Regions from separate parts of the Streptomyces sp. NPDC007917 genome, predicted to be linked through region 2. Evidence: riboswitches for the same ligand, from Rfam matches in the RefSeq annotation. Region 2 holds a riboswitch; the other holds the start of a gene.
The links. A riboswitch is a leader RNA that binds a small molecule or an ion and turns the genes downstream of it on or off. The one in region 2 is predicted to bind cobalamin.
Positions count from the first base shown of each region.

Region 1: it holds a riboswitch for cobalamin, as region 2 does, so the genes downstream of both, ACFZDL_RS25520 (ribonucleoside-diphosphate reductase subunit alpha) here and ACFZDL_RS37080 (cobalamin biosynthesis protein) in region 2, are expected to answer to the same signal.

Region 1 is NZ_JBIBKK010000013.1:57,130-60,328, reverse strand. Features, by position in the region: gene ACFZDL_RS25525 (FGGY-family carbohydrate kinase) at 1-1,448, shown strand, start outside; cobalamin riboswitch at 1,766-1,897, shown strand; gene ACFZDL_RS25520 (ribonucleoside-diphosphate reductase subunit alpha) at 2,029-3,199, shown strand, end outside.
Region 2 is NZ_JBIBKK010000027.1:55,385-58,583, forward strand. Features, by position in the region: gene ACFZDL_RS37070 (inorganic phosphate transporter) at 1-596, shown strand, start outside; gene ACFZDL_RS37075 (hypothetical protein) at 609-866, shown strand; cobalamin riboswitch at 1,034-1,170, shown strand; gene ACFZDL_RS37080 (cobalamin biosynthesis protein) at 1,308-2,537, shown strand; gene ACFZDL_RS37085 (cobyric acid synthase) at 2,540-3,199, shown strand, end outside.

The sequences.
Region 1 (3,199 bases), on a different contig from region 2:
CCTCCGTCACCAAGGCCGTCGCCTTCGGTCGCGACGGCCGGTCCCTGGCCGCCGCGAGCCGCCCCAGCCGGCTCAACCGCCTGCCCGGCGGGCGGGTCGAGCAGGACCTGGAGGACGTGCTGCGCACGGTCGCCGAGGTGGTCCGCGAGGTGACCGCCGCCTTGGCCGCCCAGGGCCTTGCGGCCCCGGTCGCGCTCGCGCTCACCGGGCAGGGCGACGGGCTGTGGCTGCGCGACGCGGCGGGCCGGGCGGTGCGCCCGCCGATCTCGTGGATGGACGGCCGGGCGAACGACACCGTGGCCCGCTGGGGCGAGGACGGCACCATCCGCGAGCTCTACCGGCTCACCGGCTCCGGGGTGTTCCCCGGCTGCCACGCGCCGCTGCTGCGCTGGCTGGCCGACCACGAGCCGGAGGCGCTGGCGCGCGCGGAGGTCGCGGGCTACTGCGTGGACGCGGTGGCGCAGCGGCTCACCGGCGTCATCGGCGTGGACGCCTCGGACGCGTCCATGCCCTTCCTGGACGTGACCACGCGCGAGTATGTCCCCAAGGCCCTGGAAGCGTGCGGAATCGCCGAACATGCCCGGCTGTTGCCGCCGCCCGCCGCGCCCGACACCGTACGGCGGCTGGACGGGGCGGGCGCGAAGCTGCTCGGGCTGCCGGCCGGACTGCCCGTCACCGCGGGCCCGTACGACCTGCCGGCCTGCGCGATCGGCAGCGGGGTCGAGGAGGTGGGCGACGGCCTGCTGATCGTCGGCACGACGCTGGCCAGCCAGGTCCTCACCGACAGCGCGCGGATCGACCCGGCCGCCGACCCGGCGGGCATGTGGCTGTGCGTACCCGACCGGGACCGCTGGCTGCGCGGTATGCCCGCCATGGTGGGCACGGCGGCCCTGGAGTGGGTCCTGGAGTTCACCGGGGCCACCACCGCCGACCTGGACGCGCTGCTCGCCGAGAGCCCGCCGGGGGCGCGCGGGGTGACCGCGCTGCCCTTCCTGTCCGACGCGGGCGAGCGCGCCCCGTTCGTGGAGCCCGCCGCGCGGGGCCGGCTGGACGGGCTGACCCTCGCGACGAGCCGCGCGGACGCCGTACGGGCCGTCTGCGAGGCAGTGGCGTACGCCGCCCGCCACTGCCTGGAGGCCGCGGGGCTGACCGCGAGCCTCGCGGCGTGCGGGGGCGGCACCCGGTCCGCCGCCTGGACCCAGCTGTTCGCGGACGTCCTCGGGCGGCCGGTGCGCATCCCCGACGAGCCCGAGGTGGGGGCGCGCGGCGCGGTCGCGGTCGCCTGGCGTGCGCTCGGTGACCCGGTGGACGCGGCACAATGGCGAGCCGATTCGCGTACTGTCGTACCGGACGCGGACCGCGCCGAGGCATACGAGCGCGGCTACGCGGACTACCGGGCCAGGCTGGCCCGTACCCTCGCGGAGTGGCGGGCAACGACGCCCGCCTGACGGCGGCCCGGCGCCGCGCCGGACCCGATCGCGGATCCGATCGCGGGCCCGCGCCGGACCCGTACCGGGCCCGTGCCAGGCTCGTGCCCGACCGCCCGCGCCGGGGCCGCGTCAGGGCCCTGACGGACCCGTGCCGGACCCGCCCCAGGGCCCGCGCCAGGCCTGCCCCAGGCCCGCCGCGGGCCCGTGCCAGGCCCGCCGCGGGCCCGTGCCAAGCGCACGCCGAGACCGCGCCAAGTCCGGCACTGACTAGCACATTTGTACGAAACACTCCACCTCGCGACACAACATGTGGGGGTGCGTGCGCCCGCCACCACAAGATGTATGCTCATGCTCGCTGTCGCCGCAGGGGAATCCGGTGGGAATCCGGAACTGTCCCGCAACGGTGTTACGCGTACGCTTTTGCGTACCCGCGAGTCCGAGGACCTGCCGACGGCCGTCTCATACGTCCGGGCCTCGCGGGTTGGGCCGGTGGACGCTGCGCGGTGTGCCGACCCAACTCGTGGGGCCCGGCATGCCCGTACGCGCCCATCGCCCACCACCCCGTGAGGCCCCAAGCCGAGCGAGGGAGAGCACTTCAGTGACCATCGCGCCAGCCGATCCGGTTTCAGAGGCAGCGGCTACTCAGGCAGCGGACGACGCGCCCGGTACCGCCCTGCTGCGGACCCTGACGGAGCTCACCGCCGACCTGCCCGCCACCGACCCCGGCAAGGTCGCGGCCGCCGCCCTGCGCGGCCGCCATCCCGGCTCGGACGAGGCGGAGTTGCGCACCCTCGCGACCGAGGCGGCGGCCGGGCTGATCGCCGAGGAGCCCGAGTACTCGAAGCTCGCCGCGCGGCTGCTGACCCTCGCCATCGCCGAGGAGGCGGCCGGGCAGGGCGCGGTCTCCTTCTCGGCCTCGGTGGCCGTGGGGCACCGCGAGGGCCTGATCGCGGACGGCACGGCCGAGTTCGTGACCACCCACGCCGCCCGCCTCGACGCGCTGGTCGAGCGGGCGCTGGCCGACGGCGCCGACGACCGCTTCGGCTACTTCGGGCTGCGCACGCTGCACAGCCGCTATCTGCTCCGCCACCCGATCACCCGCCAGGTGATCGAGACGCCGCAGCACTTCCTGCTGCGGGTGGCCTGCGGGCTGGCCGAGGACCACTCGCAGCGGGCGCTGGACGACGTCGCCGAGCTCTACCGGCTCACCAGCACGCTGTCCTACCTGCCCAGCTCCCCCACCCTGTTCAACTCCGGCACCCGGCACCCGCAGATGTCGTCCTGCTATCTGCTGGACTCGCCGCTGGACGAGCTGGACTCGATCTACAACCGCTACCACCAGGTCGCGCGGCTCTCCAAGCACGCGGGCGGCATCGGGCTGTCGTACTCGCGCATCCGCGCCCGCGGTTCGCTGATCCGCGGCACCAACGGGCACTCCAACGGCATCGTGCCGTTCCTGCGCACGCTCGACGCCTCCGTCGCCGCCGTCAACCAGGGCGGCCGGCGCAAGGGCGCGGCGTGTGTGTACCTGGAGACCTGGCACGCGGACATCGAGGAGTTCCTGGAGCTGCGGGACAACACGGGCGAAGAGGCCCGCCGCACCCACAACCTCAACATCGCGCACTGGATCCCGGACGAGTTCATGCGCCGGGTCGAGGCCGACGCCGACTGGTCGCTGTTCTCGCCGGTCGACGCGCCCGCGCTGGTCGACCTGTGGGGCGAGGAGTTCGACGCCGCGTACAAGAAGGCCGAGGCGGAGGGTCTCGCCG
Region 2 (3,199 bases):
TCTCCGCGGGCCTGGCCATCGCCCTCGGTACGTACCTGGGCGGCTGGCGCATCATCCGCACCATGGGCAAGGGCATCACCGACATCCAGCCGCCGCAGGGCTTCGCCGCCCAGACCGGTGCCGCGACCGTCATCCTCGCCTCGTCCCACATCGGCTTCGCGCTCTCCACCACCCAGGTCTGCTCGGGCGCCGTGATGGGCGCGGGGGTCGGCCGCAGGGGCGGTGTGGTGCGGTGGTCCACCGCGGGCCGCATGGTCCTCGCCTGGGTGCTCACCCTGCCCGCCGCGGGCCTCGTCGCGGGCGGCGCGGCGCTGCTGGCGGACCAGGGCGACTGGGGCGTCACGGCGGTCGCCGTGCTCGCGGTCGCCGCCTGCGCCGGGATCTGGGCGGCCTCGCGCCGCAAGCCCGTCGACCACACCAACGTCAACGACATCGACGAGGGCGCGGCGCTGCCGGCCGAGCCGGTGGGCGTCGTCACGGCCGCCCTCCAGGCCGTGGCCCCGCCGCCCACCCCTGCCGCTGCCGCCGCCTCCTCCGCCACCTCCTCCTCCGCCACCCCGGCCGGCGCGTCCGCGGCCACCGGCAGCACCAGCTAAGGAAGTAACGCGATGAGCATCGACTGGGCGGCCCTCGGCCAGGTCTTCGGCATCAGCCTCGCGGTGACCGTCGGCTTCGTGGGCGTCTTCACCCTCGGCATCCTCGGCACCTCTCGTAAGCCGCAGCAGGCGGAGGCGGGCCCGAACGCCGCCTCCACCGCCTCGGCCCCGGCGGGCGCCGCCCTCGGCCCCGCGCGCGCCGGCGCGTACCTCTGCTTCGCGCTGTGCGCGGCGGCCGTGGTGTACGGCATCAATCTGATCGTGGCCTGACTCCGCTCGGCCCACTCACGGCCGCCGGGCCGGTCCGCGCCTACCCGCGCGTTCCGGTCCGGCGGCCGTGGCATGTGCTCCTCGGCACACTCACGCAGGGTGGGGCATTCGCGAGTTGACGGCCATTCGCGGCCCATGGTGGACTTCCCGAGCCAAACGGCGGCAGGAGAGGAAGCCGGTGAGAATCCGGCGCGGTCCCGCCACTGTCACCGGGGAGCGCTCTCCCATCGCCTGTACGGGTCACGGCCATCCACACGGAGGCTGGAAGACCGGGAGAGACGCGGATCCGGGAGCCAGGAGACTCTCACCGCCGGTCACGTCGAACCAGGGCGCGGACCCTGAGTGAGGACATACCGCCATGCCCGGCACCGCCGTACCGCCGACCCGCCCGCGGCCCCTCCGCCACGTCCCGACGCCCCGGGGCAAGACGGCGGACTGACGATGCGTGCCGATCACGCCTCCTACGCGTGCGGCGCCGCCCTCGGCTTTCTCGGCGATCTCGCCCTGGGCGATCCGCGTCGCGGCCACCCCGTCGCGGCGTTCGGGCGCGCCGCCCTGGCCGTCGAGCGGCTGCTGTGGCGCGACCACCGCGGCTCCGGGGCTCTCCACACCGCGCTGTGCGCGGGCGGCGCGGCGGCGGGCGCCGCGCTGTCGATGCGCGCCGTACGGGCCTTGGGACGACCCATGCCGACCCCCTTGGAACGCCTCGCTCTGGGCAGCCCTGTTCTGAAACGCTCGGGGCGTCCCGTCTTGGGGAGCGCCGCCGCGGAATCCTCCGCCCCCGGGCTCCCCTCCCCCACCGCGCGGACCATGCTGACCGCCGCCGCCACCTGGGCCGTGCTCGGCGGGACGACGCTGGGCCGGGAGGCGCGGGCCGTCGGCCGTGCGCTGGCCGCCGGGGATCTCGACGCCGCCCGGCGGCGGCTGCCGCATCTGTGCGGGCGCGATCCGCAGGCGCTGGACGAGACTCAGATCGCGCGCGCGGTCGTCGAGTCGGTCGCCGAGAACACCTCGGACGCCGTGGTGGGCGCGCTGGTGTGGGGGGCCGTCGGCGGGGTGCCGGGCCTGGTCGGCTTCCGGGCCGTCAACACTCTGGACGCCATGGTGGGCCACAAGTCGCCGCGCTACCGGCGTTTCGGCTGGGCCTCGGCCCGTCTTGACGACCTCGCCGGCTGGCCCGGCGCGCGGCTCACCGCGGCGCTGGCCGCCCTCGCCGGGCCCGATCCGCGCGGCGCGTGGCGCGCCTGGCGGCGCGACGGCCACCGCCACCCCAGCCCCAACGCGGGCCCCGTGGAGGCCGCGTTCGCGGGCGCGCTCGGCGTACGGCTGGGCGGCACCCTCGCCTACGGCGGCCGCGTCGAGCACCGGCCGGTGCTCAACCCCGGAGGGCGGCCGGTCGAGGCGGCCGACATCGAGCGGGCCGTACGGCTGTCGCGGCGCGTCGGCGCCCTGGCGCTCGGCGTGTCCCTCGCGGCCCGGCTGGCCGCGGGCGCGCTGCGGCCGGCGCGTACGGGGCCCTTCCCGGCCGCGCGGCCCGGCGCGCCCGTACGCCCCGGCCGCGCCCCACATGGCGCGCTCGCCCGCGGGGCACGGTCCTTGCGGGCTCCCGGGGCCGCGGGCGCCGCGTACGGCCCGGCGACGGCGCGGCCCCCGGCCGCGGGGAGGGACTGAGGATGAGCGGGACAGATGGCACAGGCTCCGGGAGCACGCCGGGCGGCGGGCTGCTCGTCGCGGGCACGACCTCGGACGCGGGCAAGAGCGTCGTCACCGCCGGGATCTGCCGGTGGCTCAGCCGTAAGGGCGTCAAAGTCGCGCCCTTCAAGGCGCAGAACATGTCGCTCAACTCCTTCGTCACCCGGGACGGGGCGGAGATCGGCCGCGCCCAGGCCATGCAGGCCGCCGCCGCCCGCGTCGAGCCGAGCGCGCTGATGAACCCCGTCCTGCTCAAACCCGGCAGCGACCGCAGCAGCCAGGTGGTGCTGCTGGGCAAGCCGGTGGGCGAGCTGAGCGCGCGTGGCTACCACGCAGGGCGCCAGGAGGCGCTGCTGGGAACCGTCACCGAATGCCTGGCCGAGCTGCGGCGCACCCATGACGCGGTGATCTGCGAGGGCGCGGGCAGCCCCGCCGAGATCAATCTGCGCCGCACCGACATCGTCAACCTGGGGCTCGCCCGCGCCGCCCGGCTGCCGGTCGTCGTGGTCGGGGACATCGACCGCGGCGGCGTCTTCGCGTCGTTCTTCGGCACGACCGCGCTGCTCTCCGAGGCCGACCAGCGGCTTGTCGCGGGCTATCTGGTGAACAAGTTCCGCGGCGATGTGACCCTGCTCGAACCG